DNA from 3 places in the Priestia sp. GS2 genome. Region 2 is predicted to be linked to each of the others. Evidence: riboswitches for the same ligand, from Rfam matches in the RefSeq annotation. Region 2 holds a riboswitch; each other region holds the start of a gene.
What was found. A riboswitch is a leader RNA that binds a small molecule or an ion and turns the genes downstream of it on or off. The one in region 2 is predicted to bind S-adenosylmethionine.

Region 1 (7,558 bases), 910 kb from region 2:
ATGAATTTCCCAAACTACTTATCACTGATTATTTATATATATGAAGAAATAAACTACCCGATATTTTTTATATAAAAAAACCGCATCTTTTGTAGATACGGCTTTTTTGCTTTTATTACTAATGAAAGGAAAAATCTAATGAGATTCTTATGTAAAGCTAAAAAACAACTGATAATTTTTAGATAGTGCCCCAAACATCTTGAGCAATTTTAACGACATGACTAATTTTATTCCATTGCTCTTCTTCTGTTAGTTCATTTCCTTCTTCCGTACTTGCAAAGCCACATTGAGGACTAAGGGACAGATTTTCTAGAGGAATAGATGCACTCGCTTCTTTAATTCTTTGTTTAATAACTTCTGTATCTTCTAGCGTAGGAAACTTAGATGTTACTAGTCCTAATACAACTGTTTGGTTGTCACGTGTAAAGCTTTTTAACGGTCCAAAATCTCCTGAACGATTATCATCATATTCAAGGAAAAGTCCATCTACATGTAAGTTAGCAAAGATTGCATCGGATATAGTATCGTAGCCACCACTAGTAATGTACGTAGACCTAAAGTTCCCACGACAGATGTGCATCGTAATAATCATATCATCGGGCTTTTTAGAAATAGCGTCGTTTAAGCAATTAACTCTCGTATCAATAATATCTTTTACATCCATACCCAACTTCTCCACAACTGCATCGATACGCTCTTCAGAAACAAAATCAATCCATGAAGTGTCATCTAACTGTAAGTAGCGGCATCCTGCATCATAAAAAGCTTGAATCGCTTTTTGATAAGCAACTACCGTGTCATGATAAAACTGTTCTCTATCTCCATTATAATAAGTGTCCTCTTGAATTCGAGTAAATAGCATGTTTGGGCTTGGAATAGCAAACTTAGCAACTTGACTTCCATCACCGTATTCTTCAACGGCTTCTTTTAAAAATGTAAAATGTTCTAGCATATAATGATGGTTGAAATCTACTTTACCAACTACCTTAATTGCTTTATTTTTTGTTTTAGCACCTTTAAATTGACTAATATACTCCGTTTCAAACTCTTCTACACCCTCTAGGCCTGATAAGAAATCCAAGTGCCACCAAGCACGTCTAAATTCTCCGTCAGTGATAGATTTAAGTCCCACTTCAAGTTGTTTCTGGACAAGCTTTAAAATCTCCTGGTCCTCTACAGATTTTAAAGCCGTCTTGCTAATTCTACCATTGATATAAGCTTCTCTTGCTTCTTTGAGAGGAGTTGTTCTTAAAAAGCTCCCTACGTGATCAGCTTTAAATGGAGCTTTCACTAATGTCTTTGTCATAGTTCTATTCCCTCTTTCTATTCAAAATAAAAAACCTCATCTTAAAGATAAGAAGAGGTTAATAGTCATTATCGGTTCTTCTCCTATCTTCAAGCAAGTTGCTACTGGAATTGGCACAGTACTTAAACAGTCTGTTGCCGAGGCTTCACGGGGCCAGTCCCTCCACCTCTCGAGATAAGAATATTCAATTAATTAACTAGGAAAAATATTACACTTATTTTCTTAACCTGTCAACAAGGAATTTGAAAAATCAGAAATGAAACATTTTTCTTGTAATATTGAGGATTGATGCATATCCGAATTCATAAAAGATAAAACGTGCTCAAATATACCTTGTCACTTTACTTGTCACTTTACTTGTCTCTATCTATATGATATATGTTATAATCATGTGACCTAGGTTTTAAATAAGGAGGAACCTCACAAAGATGTTAGTTAAAGGATTACAACTATTAAAATATGTCTTTTTAATCGGAGCTGTGGTATACGGAATAATTGCTTTTCAAAACAGTGATTCCACCAACTATATTGCTTATTTACCATACATTCAGTTAATGCTAAGTTTATTTTTATTTATTGAAGCTGTTTTGACGTTTAAGGAAAGCAAACTGCATTCAGCATTTTTTCTAGTCATTTCTGTGTTCTGCTTCGCTATCTATTTTGAAGTGTAAAAAAAGCACGCTGCTCATAGCGTGCTTTTTCATTTCTCATTTCTTAAAGCGGTTACAACTTCGCCGATTGGAAGATATATTTGACTATCAAACACATAGTCATAGTGAGTTGGCTCTTTATTAATAATAATCATTGGTATCTGACCAAGTTTTCTAACTAGTAAAGGAATTTGATTAATAGGCGTTACTTGCAAAGATGAACCCATTACAATAAATAAATCGCTCTGTAAAGCTACCTCTACAGCTTCTTCAAAACAGTGAATTGAATCTCCAAACAAAACAACATTAGGCTTTAATACCTCTTCACATGACGTACAACTCGGTAATCCCGCTTTGTTTAGAAAATCTAACCCAAATTCATTTTTACACTTTTGACAATGTGCTCGCTTAATTGTTCCGTGAATTTCATATACATTCTTACTTCCTGCTTTTTGGTGCAGCCCGTCAATATTTTGTGTAATGACATGCACCGTCTTTTCTTGTCCTAATTCTGCTATAAAGTCATGGCCTGAGTTAGGTTCATATTCATGAAGTAGCTTTACACGAAAAATCTCTTTAAATAGCTCCCAGAAAAGCACCGGATCATTTCGATAAAAAGAAGTGGAAATCACATCTGAAAATTCTAAGTTCTTTCGATACAATCCATTCTGAGAGCGAAAATCAGGTATGCCTGACTCTGTACTTACTCCCGCCCCCGTAAAGAAACAAATTCGCTCTGCTTCTCCAATTTGTTTCTTTAACTCTTCAAGTTGCATATTCATTGGCTCTCTCTCCTACTTAACAATAAGTACGGGTATCTTTACATGCTGAGCAATTTTATGACTTACGCTTCCCAAAAACATTTCTTTTACTGGATTTAACCCTCGACTTCCAACTACTACAACATCAAAGTGATTGTTGTTAGCAAATTGAATAATAGTTTTAGCAGCATCTCCATGAATAAACGTAATTTCATATTCTATATTAGATTTTGCTAACACTTCTTGTGTTGTTTGGATACGCTTTTCTCTTGTTTCATCTATTCCAAGCGTATTCAACCTACTATCTCCTTCTACCGCATATATCACTTGAACAAAGCTGCGGTCAGTTAAGTTCGCTAGAGTAACCGCTTTTTCAGCTGCTCTAGCAGCGTGTTCAGAACCATCTGAAGCTAATAGAATTCGCTTGAACATGTCTTCACTCCTTTTCTATCAATTATAACAGCTCTACTAATTTTTATTCCATTGAAGAAATCGATATAAAAATTAAATTTTCTAAAAATACCCTCGCTTTTTGTGTTATACTAATAAACAGAAGTGCTATACTAAATAAAAGCTAACTAAAAGGACTGATGGCTATTATGGGTTTTGAGCTGATATGTACCTTTTGCAAAGGGCTTGGGAAAGTAATGATTATTCCTGGCATATTCTACACAAAAAAGTGTAAGCATTGCGAAGGTACTGGTTTGAAATTAAAAAAAGACGAAACTCCTCTGTAAGAAGTCTCGCCTTTATATCGTTTAGATTGATAATTCTTTTGATAGTTGATACATACGCTCATCAATATGATGAGGCTCACCTAAGATTTCCATAATATTATAATCAACAATTTCGTTTTTACGGATACCGATTGCACGCCCGCCTTTACCTTCCATTAATAACTCAACGGCGCGGCCACCAAAACGACTTCCTAACACGCGATCTTGTGCAGTTGGTGATCCACCACGCTGAATGTGACCTAGAACCGTAACGCGAGTTTCAATTCCAGCAGCTTCTTCAAGCTGTTTTGCTACTTCATTTCCTGTAGCTACACCTTCAGCAACAACAATAATACTATGTTTTTTGCCACGCTCTTGGCCTTTCTTTAGACGATCTACCATCTCTTGGAACTCATCTTTTGCTTCAGGAATTAAGATTGTTTCAGCTCCTCCAGCTAATCCAGACCATAGAGCAATATCTCCAGCATTACGTCCCATTACTTCAATAATAAACGAACGTTCATGTGAAGTAGCCGTATCGCGAATTTTATCAATCGCATCGATAACAGTATGTAAAGCTGTATCGAACCCTAGAGTAAAGTCTGTTCCTGGAATGTCATTATCAATCGTTCCTGGAATACCTACACATGGAAAACCTAGCTCAGTTAGCTTAACAGCTCCCATGTAAGATCCATCTCCACCGATTACTACTAAGCCTTCAATACCGTGTTTTTTTAGGTTTTCAATACCTTTACGGCGTCCCTCTTCTGTTTTGAACTCTGGACATCTTGCAGAATACAACATTGTTCCACCGCGTTGAATGATATCCCCAACATCACCCACTTCAAGCTTTCGAATATTTCCTTCAATTAACCCTTGATATCCTTGATAAATACCGTAAACTTCCATTCCTTCATGAATCGCTTTACGCACAACAGCACGAACCGCAGGATTCATTCCTGGAGAATCACCGCCGCTTGTTAATACACCTATTCTTTTCATTAATTTTCACCTCATCAAAAGTCAAATCAATTGACACTGTATTCTATTTTTACATTCTACATGACTACAAAGTATTTGTGTAGTAATTCACAACAGATTTCTATTATTATTTTTAAATGTCCTTACATTTTCATATGTTTTAGTTATTAACAGTTAAATATTCAATTTTTTTCTATTTTTTTAAAGAAAAATACATCTTTCTACTCGCTATAATTTTCATTTTTTTCATATTTTGTAATGAAAATGTAACGTTTTAACCTGTCGAAAGGTGTTATGATTATTTTACGAAAATTGACGGAAAATTGATGGAGGACCATTATGAAGAAACTTGTAGCAGTTTTTACCCTCGCTAGCTTTTTATTTGCTAGCCCTTTAGTTAGTCAAGCTGCGCTAGGTGATCAAACATTAAAGCAGGGCATGAGGCATCAAGATGTTCAGCAATTGCAGCAACTTTTAAAGAAAAAAGGTTATTTTACTGGCAATACAACAACTTATTTTGGCCCAGCTACATCAAATGCAGTTAAATCATTCCAGCGTAAAAATGGACTGTCTGCCGATGGAGTTGTTGGAAAAGGTACATACGCAAAGCTAGGAGTGAAAACTTCTTCACAGACTTCTACGTTTAATGCTTCAAAAGTTATTAACAAAGGAAAACAATATATAGGTGTTCCATATCGTTGGGGTGGAACAACGCCTAGCGGATTCGATTGTAGCGGCTTTATTGGTTATACTTTCAAGCAGAGCGTTGGCATTACTCTACCTCGAACTGTGGCCGAGATTTATAAAAAAGGTACTCGAGTAACAAGCTTGCAACCTGGGGACATCGTGTTTTTTCAAACATACCAAAAAGGTGCTTCACATGCTGGCATCTATATGGGCAACAATCAATTTTTACATAGCTCATCTTCAAAAGGTGTTTCAGTTGCTTCATTAAAAGATAGCTATTGGAGTAAGCGTTATATCGGTGCAAAAAGAATTCGTTAATCAAAAAAAGCCAACTTACGTTGGCTTTTTTTAACGACAAAAACTATAGTATTCATTAATGATATCTAGTACTGTTGGATACTCATCTACCCACGTAAAGTTAGTCTTCTCGTTTTGTTCTTGTTCTGTTTCTTTTTTAATTGTAATTTGCTCCACAAAATATCTCTCCCTTTTTCTGTTATATAACATATATATCGTTTTCCTTTTGTTTTATAACAAAAATTCTAAAAAAAGAAGACGTGCTAAAAGAAGCGCTCACGATTTAGTGAGCGCTTCTTTTAATCCGCTTGAATTTTAATGTAGCATGTACGATTTCTAGGGCCATCAAATTCACAAAAATAAATCCCTTGCCACGTTCCTAATAATAGACTTCCATTTTCAATAATAATTTGCTGTGAAGAACCGACGGTGCTTGCCTTTAAATGGGCTGCTGTATTTCCTTCAAAATGTTGATCTTTTTCATCAATCCAAGGATATACCTCATCAAACCTTCTAATCATGTCACGTTTTACATCTGGATCTGCATTTTCATTAATTGTGATACCAGCAGTTGTATGGGGGCAATACACCGTGACTACTCCGCTTTTCACTTTTTTTCTCTTGATTTCCGCGTTTACTTCACTTGTCACATCAACCATTTCATCACGACTACTCGTTTGAATCTTAAATGAATGTAACATGTTTTCACTTCCTTTTTTGTTAGTTAGCATAACATCTACTGAACTCGCAAAGACTAGTATATATTCTTTTTTATCGTACTGTTTTTTACTACTGAATTCAATATACGGTTAATGACATAAAGGCGGTGAAGACTTGCTCAATTCAACTTTTCAACGAGATACAGAGTATGTGGTTAAGACATTTCTAGAACTAGCAGGTGACAGCAGTGACATAGCTTCAAAAAAGCTATGGATTTCATCTACTGATTTCTTTTATATCCTTTATCTACAAGGACTTGTAGATAGCGAAAAGCTGAATCAACTAACAGAAAAGATGGTTCAGTCTAAAACCTCCTCTCCAGTCAATACACTAGATCGTTGGGATTCTTTTATCTCAACAATTGAAAGTACTGAGATTTACACATACAAGCAAGCTCTCACTTCTTTTTTCAAAGGAGAACCTTTATTATTTATTCATAATCGTACAACAGCCTACTCATTAAACATGACAATGGCTAAACAGCGTACATGGAGTGAACCAACAACTGAAAAAGTAGTGCGCGGTCCAAAGGTTGCATTAATTGAGAATTTAGAAGAAAATATCGGGATTTTAAGGCAAAGAGCCAGTGATGCAAACTTAATCGTGGAGGATGTTTTTATAGGAGAAGAGCAGCTCCATCGAACATCAATGGTTTTTCATAAAAAGCAATGTCAACCTCATATAGTGAATCAAGTTCGTGAAAAGCTTCAACACATTAACCTTAATAATGTTCAAGATTCTGGAATGATTGAAGAATTTCTCGAAGAAGCTCCGTACTCCCCTTTTCCGCAAGTCCAAAATACGGAGAGACCCGATCGCGTTTTAGCAGCTATTAATGAAGGAAGAGTTGCAATTTTTGTAGATGGTTCACCTTTTGCTCTGTTAGTACCAACAACAATTGACATGATTATGAAATCACCAGATGACTATTATGAAAGATGGTTGGCAGGTTCTCTCTTACGCCTTCTTCGCTATATTTCAATTTTCATTACGCTCTTTTTCTCAGCTATCTATATTAGCCTTGTATCGTTTCATCAAGGACTGCTTCCAACTGAGCTTGCCATTACAATTGCAGCAACGCGAGAAGACGTGCCGTTTTCACCTTTTATTGAAGCGATGGTAATGGAAGTGACCATCGAATTACTAAGGGAAGCCGGACTTCGCCTTCCAACACCTGTCGGACAAACCGTTGGATTAGTAGGAGGAGTTGTTATTGGACAAGCAGCTGTAGAAGCTCATATTGTAAGTTCCGTCATGATTATTATCGTATCCGTTACGGCAATTGCTTCTTTCACCGTTCCTCAATATGGGATTGGTTTATCTTTTCGAATTTTAAGATTTGGTTCAATGATTATTGCAGCATTCTTGGGATTATACGGAGTCACTCTTTTTTTACTTATATTAGTTACACATTTAACAAAGCTTGAAAGTTTTGGAATG
Region 2 (7,558 bases):
AGCTACCTTTGGCATAGCATTTAAGATAACTAAATAGGGATCCAAAATCTTTGCTAAACGATTGGAGTACCATAGCAAAGTTGCTAAAATGATACCACACAGCGTTCCGATAATAAATCCAAGCACAGTTTCAAACAAGGTAAAACCAATGTGTTCTAATAATGAACCGTCTCCTATTTTCTCAATAAATAAATTCCATACTCGGAGTGGAGAACTGAAAATAAGAGGATCAATCCATTTGAATGAAGAAGCTAGTTGCCATATTCCGAAAAAAGATAAGAAAATAAATAATTGAACTAAACGAATGATTCGCTTTTCGCTATTTACTGCGGCTTTGTATTGTTGGTGTAAAACATCAGGATTGTGAGGCTGATTCAAGTTGATCTAACTCCTTCCAAATCTCCATGAACAAGTCGTTATACACAGAGTGTTGTCTAGCTTCAAAAGGAGACAGTGTCTGAAGAATTGGTGGTACAGTAAAAATTCGAGCAATTCTTCCTGGGTTGGCTGAAAATAAAACGATTCGATTACTCATCGCAATGGCTTCTCCAATATCATGCGTAACAAGTACCGCCGTTTTTTCATAGGTCATGAGCGTTTTTGATACAAGCTCTTCTAACTTTAACTTTGTTTGAAAATCAAGAGCTGAAAATGGTTCATCTAAAAGTAGAATGCTCGGATTCGTAGCGAGTGTTCTCACAAGTGCTACACGTTGACGCATTCCTCCAGATAATTGATGTGGAAAAAAATCAGAAACGCCTTTTAATCCCATTTCTTCTAGAAGCATTAATGCTCGCTGCTCATGCTCTTTTGTGAGATTACGCTGAATTGTGAGTCCAAGAAGTATATTGTCTTTTATCGTCTTCCAAGGAAACAGGTAATCTTGTTGAAGCATATAACCAACTTCTGCAGTAGGCTCTTGAACAAGTTTGTTTTTAATGTTCACTTCACCTGAAGTTGGTTTAATTAACCCAGCCAAGATAGAAAGAAGTGTCGTTTTTCCACATCCGCTAGGCCCTAGAAAAGAAACAAATTCTCCTTCTTTAATTGACAGGTTGATGTTTTCTAAAGCTGTGGTGGCTGATTTGATTGTGACATATACGTGGTGGACGTTTGTAATTTGCAGGCCTGACATGGTTACTGCTCCATGACATCAGTTGCAATTTTGGTGTTGACTAATGTTTTATGCTCAATACGTTTAGGGAGTTCACCAGCTTCATCCATAATACGCTGAAGGTTTTCCCATTCTTCTTTATCTAACACTGGATTGGTAGCAAATGAATTTTGGGCTTTATATCTCTCAACAACGATTTCAATTGTATCGGTTGATGTGTCTTCAAAATAAGGAGCAATTGCTTCAGCAACTTCTTTTGCACTATGCGTATTAACCCACTGCTGTGCATTATAGATGGCTCTTGTGAATTTTTCAGCTGTTTCTGGATTGTCTTGCAAAAAGCTGTTTTTTGACATGAACGTGGTATAAGGAACTTTTCCTGATTCTTCACCAAAAGAAGCTACGATGTAGCCTTTTCCTTCTTTTTCGAAAATGCTAGCCGTTGGCTCAAATAACTGGACATAGTCGCCAGTTCCGGATGCAAAGGCACTTGAAACGTTAGCGAAATCAATGTTTTGAATAAGTGTTAAATCGTTTTTAGGATCAATATTATGTTCCTTTAAGACGTACTCTCCAACCATTTGTGGCATGCCGCCCTTACGCTGTCCTAGGAATGTTTTTCCTTTTAACTGGTCCCATGAAAAGTTATCAACTTTTTCACGTGCTACTAGAAACGTCCCATCCGTTTGCGTGAGTTGCGCAAAGTTAATAATGGGATCATCAGAACCTTGTGCAGCTACATAGATTGAGGTTTCTGAGCCAACTAATGCAACATCTATGCCATCTGATAAAAGAGAAGTCATTGTTTTGTCTCCGCCCCACGTAGTTTTTAATTCTACATTTAATCCTTCTTTTTCAAAAAAACCTTTTGATATAGCTACATATTGGGGAGCATAAAAGATGGATCTTGTTACCTCTCCTACGCGTACAGTTTCAATTGAACCTTGTTTACCACAGCCAATTAAAGTGAAAGTTAAAATAAAAACAGTAATGATGGACAGCAGCCATTTTAGTTTTCGCATGGTATTTCCTCCTAACGTTAAAATAAGGTTGTAAATCAATTATGATGAAACATATTTATAGGCCAATACATGGAATAGGACTGATAGCGTGACTTTTTCTACAATAATGTATGATAATGGATAAAATAGTGTGAATGCCTGGTTAAAAACGATTGAATGATAAGGAGGATTTTTATGAAGGACGGAACTATTATTAGTCAATATCCTTTCCCATCTCCCAATCCACGCATTTCTTTGTCAATCGTGACGTATATGTGTCAAGGTTTAAAGATTAAGGGGATGTTAGCGGAGCCAAAAGAAGAAGGTACCTATGATGGTTTTTTATATTTAAGAGGAGGTATAAAGAATATAGGCACTGTGAGGCCAGGGAGGCTAATCCAATTCGCATCTCAAGGGTTCATTGTTATGGCTCCATTTTATCGAGGGAATCAGGGAGGAGAAGGTAACGAAGATTTTGGTGGAGATGATCGGTATGATGCTTTTGCTGCCTATGACTTGCTTGTCAGTCACCCTCGAGTTCATCAAAATCGAATTCATGTATTTGGTTTTTCACGAGGAGGCGTAATGGCTTTATTTACTGCCATTGAAAAAAGTGCAGCATGTTCACTTGTTTTATGGGGAGGCGTAACGGATATGGTTCTTACCTATGAAGAGCGAACAGATTTAAGACGTATGATGAAAAGGGTTATTGGTGGAACACCTTCAAAATATCCAGACAGGTATGAATGGCGTTCACCGCTAGCTCACGCACATAATCTGAATGTACCGGTATTGTTAATACATGGAAAAGAAGATGCAAACGTTTCAATTGAGCATGCATATCAATTAGAGAAAATGTTGAAGGAACATAGAAAGCCTGTAGAAAGCTGGTACTTTGATGAATTTCCTCATGCATTTCCTCCTAAGCAAAATCGAGAGACAGTCAAGAATTTAACTGAATGGATGAAAACAAAATAAAAGATATGCCAGCATAGAAAAACCATTGTACAATAGAGGAAAAGAAAGGGAGGTAAGAAGAATGGGAATGCCACTAGAATTAAATACGATGATTGTTACAAAAGGAAATGAGAAGCGAGTAGTAGATAATGTATTTCAAATTGAAAAGAAAGGCTACCGCTTATATCCTCTTGAGGTTCCGCTTAGTATTCATAAAACAAAGAATGGTGAACGCGTCGGTACGGGCGTTATTAAAAAGCTTGAGTTAGAGCAAAATAAAACCGTTGTTACATATGAGCTAATAAAGTTACACTCTACAAATTAAAAAAAGCCGGAATTAATTCCGGCTTTTCGTTATTTTGAAATGATAGGACCACCCATTTGTGAAATTTCTGGAGCTACGTTTGCAAAGCGCTCAAAGTTTTTTGTAAACTTTTGTGCTAGCTGGCGAGCTTTTTCCTCATATAAGTTTGCATTCTTCCATGCCTTTACTGGTTGAAGTACTTCATCAGGAACACCAGGAACATGTGCAGGAATTTCAAGTCCGAAGATTGGGTCTTGAACCGTATCTACGCTAATAAGTTCGCCTTCTAGCGCTGCTTGAACCATCGCACGTGTATAAACAAGCTTCATTCGCTCTCCAACTCCGTATTCTCCGCCGGTCCATCCCGTATTCACCAAATAAACATTTACATTATGCTCATCAATTTTCTTACCTAACATTTCAGCATAAGCTGTAGGTGGAAGAGGCAAGAATGGCTCACCAAAACAAGTAGAGAACGTCGCTTGTGGCGCAGTAATTCCACGTTCTGTTCCGGCAAGTTTACTTGTATAGCCACTTAAGAAATGATACATTGCTTGTTCTTTTGTTAGTTTACTAATTGGAGGTAAAACCCCAAATGCATCTGCCGTTAAGAAAACAATTGCCGTAGGGTGTCCTGCAACACTTGGTAAGATTGTGTTATCAATTGCTTGAATTGGGTAAGCAGCACGAGTGTTTTCTGTTAAACTATTATCATTGTAATCTGCAACTCTAGTATTTGAGTTAATCACTACATTTTCTAAAACTGTCCCAAATCGAATGGCATTAAAAATCTGAGGCTCTTTTTCTTTTGATAGCTGTATACATTTAGCATAGCAACCACCTTCAATGTTAAATACGCCTGTACTAGACCAACCATGCTCATCGTCACCAATTAGCCTTCTTGTAGCATCAGCTGATAGCGTTGTTTTGCCGGTGCCAGATAGTCCGAAGAATAGCGCAACATCGCCTTCCTTACCAACGTTAGCCGAGCAGTGCATAGGAAGTATATCTTTTTGAGGAAGTAAAAAATTCATCACAGAGAAAATAGATTTTTTCATTTCACCTGCATATTCTGTTCCACCAATTAAAACAACTCTTCGCTCAAATGAAATAATAATAAATGTTTCAGAATTTGTCCCATCAATGTCTGGAACAGCTTTAAAAGTAGGAGCAGATACAATTGAGAATGATTCAGCATCATTTTTTAGCTTTGTGTCTTCTGGACGAATAAATAATTGATGAGCAAATAAATTATGCCATGCGTATTCATTTACCACTTGGATTGGAAGCTGATATTTATCATCGGCGCCGGCATATCCATTAAATACAAATAGTTCGTTTTGTTCCTTTAAATGTTCTAATACTTTCTTATAAAGTGCGTCAAATCGTTCAGATGAAAAAGGTTGATTAACATCTCCCCATTCAACAGTATGAGAGGTTAAGGAATCGCTTACAATGAATTTATCGTGTGGGGAACGCCCCGTATATTTTCCTGTTTCAACTTGAATAGCACCCGTAGAAGTCAATACGCCTTCTTGTCGCTCTAAAATCTTTTCGACTAATTGAGAAACAGATAGTTGGTGATTCACTTTTTCAGATTCCAGGAGATTGGCTAATTCAATAGACATATTAACAGTACTCATGTGCACTACCTTCCTTTTTTTAAAATGATGTTTAAATGTACAATTAGTATAACACATTACTTTAAATAGTCTATACTATTCGAGTAAAAATGTTCAAATGTTGCGAAAAGTTTTTTGTTTTAGAGAACACAAATCGTTTTTATGAAATGGTCTTATTAATTGAAGATTTATGTAAATAATAGGAAAGGTAAATGCAACCTTTGCATGATTTTCATAGGAATGTTATTGACATAATAGAGCATTTTCCTGTATGATATGTCCTTGAACGGATACTCTCTTATCCCGAGCTGGTGGAGGGACAGGCCCTATGAAACCCAGCAACCATCACCCATTTCAATAGAGGTGATAAGGTGCTAACCTGATGCAAGGGAATAAACCTTGATCGATAAGAGTGAAAGGCTTATGCAGAACTTGATACCTTTCCTCGATACAAGGAAAGGTTTTTTATATTGAAAAAATGTAAATGGAACACAATAAGGGAATGAGTACCGTATCACAATGTATCGTATTTAAAGGAGGAAAACTGATGTCAACACAACGTCGTCTGTTTACGTCAGAATCTGTTACAGAGGGACATCCAGATAAAATTTGTGACCAAATTTCTGACTCAATTCTTGATGCTATTTTAGCTGAGGATCCAAATGCTCGTGTTGCTTGTGAAACAAGCGTAACAACTGGTTTAGTATTAGTAAGTGGTGAAATCACAACATCTACTTATGTAGATATTCAAAAAACAGTACGCGACACAATTAAAGAAATTGGTTATACGCGTGCAAAATATGGTTTTGATGCGGATACTTGTGGAGTAATCACAGCAATCGGTGAGCAATCTCCAGATATCGCTGCTGGTGTAGACCAAGCGTTAGAAGCTCGTGAAGGTTCAATGTCTGATGAAGAAATTGAAGCAATTGGAGCTGGTGACCAAGGTTTAATGTTTGGTTACGCTTGTAATGAAACAAAAGAATTAATGCCGTTACCAATTTCTTTAGCTCATAAGTTAGCACGTCGCTTAACAGAAGTGCGTAAAGAAGAAATCTTACCTTACCTTCGTCCGGATGGTAAAACGCAAGTAACGGTTGAATATGATGAGAATAATCAACCAGTTCGTGTTGATACAATTGTTATCTCTACTCAACATCATCCAGAAGTAACGTTAGAGCAAATTCAACGTAACTTAAAAGAATATGTAATTAATCCGGTTGTTCCACAAGAATTAATTGATGAGAACACGAAGTACTTCATTAACCCAACAGGACGTTTTGTAATTGGTGGTCCTCAAGGTGATGCAGGCTTAACGGGTCGTAAAATTATCGTTGATACTTACGGTGGATACGCTCGTCACGGCGGTGGCGCATTCTCTGGTAAAGATGCAACAAAAGTTGACCGCTCAGCAGCATATGCAGCACGTTACGTTGCGAAAAACATTGTAGCTGCAGGATTAGCTGATCGTTGTGAGGTTCAACTTGCATATGCAATTGGTGTAGCACAACCAGTTTCAATCTCTATTGATACATTTGGAACAGGTAAAGTAACGGAAGAAGTACTAGTTGAAGTAGTACGAAACAACTTTGATCTTCGTCCAGCTGGTATCATTAAAATGCTTGATTTAAGACGCCCAATTTATAAGCAAACAGCAGCATATGGTCACTTTGGCCGTACTGATGTTGAGCTTCCTTGGGAGTTCACTGATAAAGCAGAAACTTTAAAAGCAGAAGCTTTAGCGAAATAATGAAAAGTCGCTGCCTCAAAAGAGGCAGCGACTTTTTTATTGCACAAATTCTAACCCATGGGTGGATTTAGTCGCGACTGCTTCGTAGCGAAGCAGTAATTGGTCAAATACAGAATCCCACGATTGCGTAAGAGCATAACGACGAGCAGCATCTCCGAACCTTAAGCGAAGCTGGGGAGATTCTAATAAAGTGCAGATGGATTCAATAAACTCTTCAAGTGAATTAGGGGTACAGAGGTAGCCATTTTTCTTATTGCTAACAATATGTTTTACCCCTCCTGCATTAGCAGCAATAACAGGCGTCCCACAGGATAATGCTTCTAATACAACATTACCAAAGGTTTCCGTTTCAGAAGGGAATATGAATAAATCAGAAGCTGCGTATAGTTTAGCTAAATGCTTATGTTCTAAGAAGTCAATGAACGTAATGGAATCACATGCTTCTTGCTCTAGTGCTTCTTTGCTAGGTCCATCTCCAACGATAAGCCATTGTACTTGGTGACGTAGATGATTAGGAAGTAAACGTGATAGCTTTAATAAAAATGCTACGTTTTTTTCAGGAGATAAACGTCCAACGTATGTTAGAATATAAGGTCTTTTTATATTATATTTTATGCGGATATCAAATTTATCATAGTAGGGATGAAATAAATGATGATCGACTCCTCGAGACCAGATAGATACATCTTTAAAGCCTTGATTTAAGAGCTGCTTTTTTGTTTCAAGAGAAGGAACAAAGATTTCTTCAAACGGTTCATAAAACCATTTCATGTATCTCCACAGAAGAGGAGATAGGTGTCCCAACTTGTA
Region 3 (7,558 bases), 2.3 Mb from region 2:
TTTGAGTAGAACGGTGCTTTTTATGAGAGTGCTTTGTGGAGTGAGAATGTTTTTTGCAAGAACGGTGCTTTTTATGAGAGTGCTTTGTAGAGTGAGAATGCTTTTTACAAGAACGGTGCTTTTTATGAGAGTGCTTTGTGGAGTGAGAATGTTTTTTGCAAGAACGGTGCTTTTTATGAGAGTGCTTTGTGGAGTGAGAATGTTTTTTACAAGAACGGTGCTTTTTATGAGAGTGCTTTGTGGAGTGAGAATGTTTTTTACAAGAACGGTGCTTTTTATGAGAGTGCTTTGTGGAGTGAGAATGTTTTTTACAAGAACGGTGCTTTTTATGAGAGTGCTTTGTGGAGTGAGAATGTTTTTTGCAAGAACGCTTAGATGTGTGGGAGTGCTTTTCTTTACAGAAGCACGTTACTTTTCTGTAAGTACGTGATCTTTTTGTACAGTACTTGTTTTCCGTTCTTTTATTTGTTTTCTTTTCTGTTTTTTTCTCCGTCTTTTTATGAGAATGAGCTGTTTTTTCCTCCATCTTTTTATGAGAATGAGCTGTTTTTTTAGATGAACGTTTAGAGCAGTGACCTTTTGGTTCTTGATACATAAATTTGCCTAAATCTGATTTTTGTAAAGATTCAGCAGCTTTACGAATACGCTTAGATTGAATATACAATCTAAAAACCTCCTTATAGAAACCATTTTTTGCTTTCACCATAAGATACGCTTAAAGCACAGTACTTGCTATGAGGTAAACGTGGAATTTTAAGAAATAAGCAAGGAGTTTCTAGCATCTCATTAGGAGAGGAGCTCATATAATTTAAAATGTATCTAAAAGGAGGGAACGAGATGGGAATTGTCACCTATTCTGTTTTTGCTAATGTTCGGGATTTTAAAGAGTTAAAAGCTGATATTTGGTCTGAAGATGCAATACCTGCAGTGATGAAAGTCCATAAAAAAAGGTATGAAATTGGTTTAACCTTAAGGGGATCACACATTCGAGAAATGAGAAAGAAATCGTACTATGTGGAGTTTTATTCACCAAAGAAATTTGGGCAAACCAACGAAATTCATCTCAATGCAGAATACAAAGATCCCTCGTTAGTTCGAAATAAGCTATCGCTGGATTTCTTTTCAGATCTTGGCGTACTATCACCTAAATCACAGTTTGTTCATCTTACCATTAACGGGAAAAATGAAGGCGTGTATTTACAGTTAGAATCGGTAAATGAGTATTTCTTAACAAAGCGTAATTTGCCAAAAGGCTCTATTTTCTATGCTGTAGACGGAGATGCAAACTTCTCGTTAATGAGTGATTTGGATGAGAAGCCAAAAGAATCACTTCAATCAGGGTACGAAACAAAAGTAGCATATGGAGCAGATGAAGAAGCATTAGAATATTTTATTTACAATTTAAATACATGGACAAATCAAGAATTTGAAGATAACATTGAAAAGCACTTAGAAGTAGATCGCTATTTGGCTTGGTTAGTGGGAGTAATTTGCCTTCAAAATTTTGATGGTTTTGTTCATAACTATGCTTTGTACCGAAACAGTGATACGAAGTGCTTTGAACTTCTTCCTTGGGATTATGATGCTACATGGGGACGCGATGTTAATGGAGATGAAATGGAAAGTAACTATGTAAGAATGGAAGGGTTTAATACGTTAACAGCACGTTTATTGGCTATATCAAAATTTAAGAATCAGTATATTAAAAAAATGAATTCTGTGTTAGATCATCAGTTCACCGTTAATTATATGAAACCAAGAGTTGAAGACCTTCATCAATTAATTTTACCTTATGTAGAAAAAGATCCGTATCTACAGCACAAGTTAGCAACCTTTTATCAAGAGCCTGCGTTTATTTGTAATTTTATTAAAGAAAGAGAAGCCTATTTAAGAAAATCCATGAAGTCTTTTTGAATAAATAAGATAATTGAAATTGTTTTGAAAATTCTATTGACATTCTTTGTTATTTTTATTAAAGTATACACAATGAATAATTAACTTAATAAAACTCTTATCCAGAGTGGCGGAGGGACTGGCCCTGCGAAGCCCAGCAACCATCAAATCATACGTTATTCAGTAAGTTTGAACGGTGCTAATTCCTGTGGAATACGATTGTATTTTAACAGATGAGAGAAGTCGTGATTAAGCGAACGCTCTTCCATCTGTGAAGAGTTTTTTTTATTTACTGCAAAGAGGAGAGGACATTATGCATATTGAAACACTACTTGTTCGTTCAGGTGTCAATCGAGACCCTGCTACAGGCTCTATTACTACACCGATTTATCAAGCATCCACGTTTGCACATCCCCGTTTAGGAGAAAGCACAGGATATGACTATGCTCGAACGGCTAATCCAACAAGGACAGCGTTAGAAGAAGCGATTACAGCGTTAGAAGCAGGAGAAGTTGGAGCGGCATTTGCTTCAGGAATGGCAGGAGTTATGGCTGTACTTGCTTTGTTTAAAAACGGTGATCATTTAATCGTCTCTGAAGATTTATATGGTGGTACATACAGAGTTTTAAATGATATTTTTGCTGAGCAAGGTATAGAAGTAACGTATGTGAATACTGCTCATTTAGATCAAGTTAAGGCAGCAGTAAAGCAGAATACGAAAGCATTGTTCATTGAAACACCAACCAACCCAATGATGCACGTAACGGATTTAAAAGGAATTATTGAACTTGCTAAAGAAAGTGATTTGTTAACAATTGTTGATAATACGTTTATGTCACCATACTACCAAAGGCCACTTACTCTCGGAGCTGATATTGTAATTCATAGCGCTAGTAAATACATTGGTGGTCACAATGACGTAGTGGCTGGCTTAGTCGTTACGCGATGTTGCGAGTTAGGTGAAAAAATTCGCTTTTATCAAAATGCAGCTGGTGCAATCTTAGGTCCGCAAGATAGCTGGTTATTGTTACGAGGTATTAAAACGCTTGCTTTACGCATGGAGAAACATAACGAAAATGCACTGAAAATTTCGAATTGGCTGACTAAACATAAGTTAGTTGAGAAAGTTTATTACCCAGGTCTTGAATCACACCCAGGCTATCATGTAATGAAGCAACAAGCAGGAGGCTTTGGGGGGATGATTTCCTTTGCTGTAACGGACCCGAAAATTGTGCCAGTTTTACTTGAGAACATAAAAGTTATTACCTTTGCTGAAAGTCTAGGTGGTGTAGAGAGCTTAATGACGTTTCCAGCACGTCAAACTCATGCAGACATCCCAGAAGAAATTCGAAACCGAGTCGGCGTAACGAATTGTTTATTGCGCTTATCTGTTGGAATCGAACACGCAGATGATTTAATTCAAGACTTAAAGGAGGCATTTGATGCATACAAACAATAAACATTCATTCGGCACAAAGTTAATTCACGCAAAAACAGGTATTGATGGACATTTCGGAGCGGTAAATGTTCCAATTTATCAAGTGTCTACTTTTAATCTCGAAGACGAAACCAACGGTGGGCGTTATGATTATTCACGTTCAGGTAATCCAACACGAGAAGCTTTAGAAAATACGATTGCGCAGCTTGAAAACGGAGCTGCAGGATTTGCATTTTCATCAGGTATGGCCGCTGTATCATCTGTTCTTTGTTTATTTAAAGCAGGAGATGAAATTATCGTTTCAAATGATATTTATGGTGGCACTTATCGTGTGTTAACAAGATTGTTTTCCAAGTTTGGCATTAAAACCACTTTTGTTAACATGGCAAATGTAGACGAAGTAGAGAAAGTCATTTCAGGCCAAACAAAAGCAATTTACATTGAAAGTCCATCAAATCCTTTCCTACAGGTAACGGATATTAAAAGTGTTGCAGCACTAGCTAAACGTTATGGCCTGCTAACAATTGTTGATAATACGTTTATGACACCTTACTTGCAGCAGCCAATTAATTTAGGAGCAAATATTGTGATTCATAGTGCAACAAAGTATATTAGTGGTCATAGTGATGTGATTGGTGGATTAGTTGTTGTAAGTGATGAAAGACTTGCTGACGAAGTGAAGTTTGTTCAAAATGCATTTGGAGCTATTTTGGGGCCACAGGATTGCTTTTTATTTCTACGAGGTATTAAAACATTAAAAGTGAGATTAGATCAACAGCAACAAACAGCTTTAGAGTTAGCTAAATGGCTTGAAAAACAAGATGACATTGAAGCGGTTTATTATCCAGGGCTGAAGACACATCCTGATTATGAATTGATTACTGAACAAGCAAACGGATACGGAGCAATTATTTCATTTAAATTGAAAAGTAATGAACTCGCTCAGCATATATTAAAAAACGTGCGTTTATCTTCAATTGGTGTAAGCCTGGGCGCAGTTGAATCGATCTTAACACACCCAGCGACAATGTCTCACGCTAGCATTCCACAGGAAGTGAGAGAGCAAAAAGGCATCACAGAATCACTTTTACGCTTATCAGTTGGACTTGAAGAGTATGAAGATTTAAGGGAAGACTTTAACAATGCGCTAATTTCTTTTCAAGAAAAAGTCGTAACTAAATAATAATAGAAGAAAAGAGGTTGTTTCTATTTCTGAATAGAAACAACCTCTTTTTTAGCAATTCTTGAGTAGTTTTGTATAGAGATCAATTAAAGCCAGCTGTTCACTATGAATAAGATTACTATTTTGAATACGCTGAACGGCAAGTTCATATTTTACTTCAGGTGATTTTCGAACTCGAGGGTGCGTCATTTCATCTTGTAAATCTTTTTGAATGGCCTGGGTTAGCTTTTCTTTAATAGAAAGATGATCTTGATTGGAAAAAGAACGATTTATCCAAAGCTTTTGATAGGCGCTAAACAATTGTTCATCTGATAGCATGATGTATAAACTCCTTTGGTTAATATACGTATTAGTTTAGCACACATCTTCTAATATCTGTATGTCACTTCCACAGCTGATACAACTGTCAAAGACTGCGTTTGAATCGGAGGAGCAGACCCAAGTGTCTTAGCTGCCACTATGTAGCCACCAGGAGGCTGTTGCGTCCGCTCATTGACTTCCAGCGGAATAGGATTTAGGGGAACACCTAGTGTATCTGCAATAGCTGTTGCTTTTTCTCCAGCGTGCTGAACGGCTTGAGAGAGAGCTTGCTTTTCATAGGGTGTTGGATCTTTCACAAAAAAGCGAATATCTTCTGCTACGTTTCCACCGCTTGCAACAGAGATAGCGTACACTTCACCAGCTTGTTTAATATCTTCAACATGGACTTCAAATAAATGCTGTACCTCGTATCCAACTAATGTCGTTTTGCCATCAGTGTAGTCATATTTCGGATTAATAGTAAACGATGCTGTTTCAATATCACTTTGTTCAATTCCAGCATTTTGAAAGCCATCAATCATTGTATTTGAAACGGTAGTATTTTCTTTTAACGCTTGCTGTACGCTTAAGTTTTCTGTACGAACACCAATAATAATTGAAATTCCATCAGGAACAGCAGTAATTCGGCCTTCTCCTATTACTTTTAACTCACGCTCGTTTTCTTCACGTGATGGTGGGGGCTGGTGATTATATGGAAACATGGATGGATGCATATTATTAACCTCCTTATAGGCTCTTATCTATATACGTATGAAGAAAAAGCTTGGGCTACGTATAGAAAATAAAAAGCTCGCAAATATCTTTTTGCGAGCTTTCCTTTGAAATTATTTCGTTTCTTCTTCTAACGTTTCTTCCATTTCAACAAAAGTCCCTTGGACTCTTTTCGAAGGGTCTTTCGTTAATAAGCTAACAACAATGACTGCTAAAAAGCTTAGTACGAACCCAGGAATCATTTCATAAAGCGCATCGCTTAATCCAGGTACGTTTACCCAAATTAAGACCGTAGCAGCACCAACAATCATACCGGCAAGAGCACCCCAACGAGTCATCTTCTTCCAGTATAGGCTTAGTAAAACTGCAGGGCCAAACGCTGAACCGAATCCGGCCCATGCATAACCTACAAGACCTAAAATTGTATCATTTGGATTTAACGATAGGAGAATACCGATAATCGCAACACCGAGTACAGCTAGACGTCCTACTAGTACAAGTTCTTTGTCTGTCGCTTCACGGCGGAAAAATGCTTTATAAAAGTCTTCCGTAATAGCACTTGATGTTACAAGTAGCTGAGACGAAATTGTACTCATAATTGCAGCAAGAATCGCTGCAAGTAAAAATCCAGTAATAAATGGATGGAACAATACTTGTGCAAATTTAATAAAGATTGTTTCTGGATCTGCCAATGTTGTGGCAGTTTGGTCAACATAAGCAATACCAACTAATCCAGTAAACATTGCGCCAATGATGGAAATAATCATCCATCCCATCCCAATGCGTCGAGCTGGTTTTAACTCTTTAATGGACGAAATAGCCATGAATCGAACAATAATGTGAGGTTGCCCAAAATAACCAAGACCCCAAGCTAAGAATGAGATAATTCCAACAACGGTTGTGCCTCTAAAAAAGTCTAAATAGGCTGGGTTAATGTCACGAACGACATCAATTGTTGTACCAACGCCACCTAGTTCAGTAAACGCTACAATTGGCACAAGAACAAGAGCCACAAACATAATAATACCCTGTACAAAGTCAGTTAAGCTTACCGCTAAGAATCCGCCGAATAGTGTATAAGCAATAACAACACTTGCTGTTACAAATAGACCAATTCGATAGTCTAATCCAAATGCAGACTCGAATAATGTACCACCGGATACCATACCAGCTGAAGTATAAAGAGTGAAGAAGACAAAAATAACGATGGCTGATACTGTTCTAAGAATTTTAGATGTATCATTGAAGCGGTTTTCAAAATAATCTGGGATTGTAATGGAGTCGTTTGCTACTTCTGTATACGTGCGAAGACGTGGAGCAACAATTAAGTAATTTAGATATGCTCCGATTGTTAAACCAACAGCAATCCATAAACTAGATACTCCTGTAGCATACATAGCACCTGGTAAACCCATTAACATCCAACCACTCATGTCAGATGCACCAGCTGATAGGGCTGTTACAGCAGGACCAAGTCCACGACCGCCTAGCATGTAGCCTGAAATGTCATCAGTAGATTTTTTATAAGCATACCAACCGATAGCTAGCATCCCTATAAAATAAATGGCTAGTGAAATAAATAAACTAATATCCACAATATCTCTCCTTTTTCTGTTTCTCTATATGACGTGTGGAAAATCGTGTCATATAAACAGCTTACGGTTTTTTAAGCTAACAAACTTTTCCCAGAGTATCAAGTTGTTAAACATGAAATTTTTGTAATGAAACCCGCTTCATTGCATAAACAAAGCTAAAGAAAGCGCTTACCTAATAAAAATAAAGTAAAACTATTCGGAATATTTAAACATGAAAATAATCTTTGTTTATTGGAATAAATCACCTTATAAATTAATGCTTTCTATTATTTAATATGGAGTCTTTTAATTGAAAATATGTACGCGTTCTAAAACAAAAAAAGGCCGTTTGAGAACGACCTTTTTCAATTTAACGATTGTTTGGAAATACTCGGCGCACTACTTCATTAAATTCATCAATAATTCCTGTAATTGGGC

Region 1: another riboswitch for S-adenosylmethionine. It lies ahead of V2145_RS05110 (5-methyltetrahydropteroyltriglutamate--homocysteine S-methyltransferase); the one in region 2 lies ahead of metK (methionine adenosyltransferase).
Region 3: another riboswitch for S-adenosylmethionine. It lies ahead of V2145_RS12445 (trans-sulfuration enzyme family protein); the one in region 2 lies ahead of metK (methionine adenosyltransferase).

What each region holds. Positions count from the first base shown of each region.
Region 1 is NZ_JAZGJX010000001.1:985,070-992,627, reverse strand. Features, by position in the region: gene V2145_RS05110 (5-methyltetrahydropteroyltriglutamate--homocysteine S-methyltransferase) at 179-1,306, opposite strand; SAM riboswitch class I at 1,387-1,487, opposite strand; gene V2145_RS05105 (hypothetical protein) at 1,735-1,977, shown strand; gene V2145_RS05100 (NAD-dependent protein deacylase) at 2,007-2,738, opposite strand; gene V2145_RS05095 (universal stress protein) at 2,751-3,149, opposite strand; gene pfkA (6-phosphofructokinase) at 3,476-4,435, opposite strand; gene V2145_RS05085 (C40 family peptidase) at 4,754-5,419, shown strand; gene V2145_RS05080 (hypothetical protein) at 5,450-5,575, opposite strand; gene V2145_RS05075 (secondary thiamine-phosphate synthase enzyme YjbQ) at 5,698-6,099, opposite strand; gene V2145_RS05070 (spore germination protein) at 6,233-7,558, shown strand, end outside.
Region 2 is NZ_JAZGJX010000001.1:77,585-85,142, forward strand. Features, by position in the region: gene V2145_RS00450 (ABC transporter permease) at 1-378, opposite strand, end outside; gene V2145_RS00455 (ABC transporter ATP-binding protein) at 356-1,135, opposite strand; gene V2145_RS00460 (ABC transporter substrate-binding protein) at 1,138-2,136, opposite strand; gene V2145_RS00465 (alpha/beta hydrolase family protein) at 2,311-3,093, shown strand; gene V2145_RS00470 (DUF2584 domain-containing protein) at 3,155-3,397, shown strand; gene pckA (phosphoenolpyruvate carboxykinase (ATP)) at 3,427-5,019, opposite strand; SAM riboswitch class I at 5,294-5,411, shown strand; gene metK (methionine adenosyltransferase) at 5,546-6,748, shown strand; gene V2145_RS00485 (glycosyltransferase family 4 protein) at 6,785-7,558, opposite strand, start outside.
Region 3 is NZ_JAZGJX010000001.1:2,408,168-2,415,725, reverse strand. Features, by position in the region: gene V2145_RS21465 (CotG/ExsB N-terminal domain-containing protein) at 1-706, opposite strand, end outside; gene V2145_RS12450 (CotH kinase family protein) at 838-1,914, shown strand; SAM riboswitch class I at 2,009-2,133, shown strand; gene V2145_RS12445 (trans-sulfuration enzyme family protein) at 2,207-3,352, shown strand; gene V2145_RS12440 (trans-sulfuration enzyme family protein) at 3,336-4,514, shown strand; gene V2145_RS12435 (hypothetical protein) at 4,566-4,832, opposite strand; gene V2145_RS12430 (SIMPL domain-containing protein) at 4,883-5,548, opposite strand; gene putP (sodium/proline symporter PutP) at 5,660-7,141, opposite strand; gene V2145_RS12420 (YhcN/YlaJ family sporulation lipoprotein) at 7,491-7,558, opposite strand, start outside.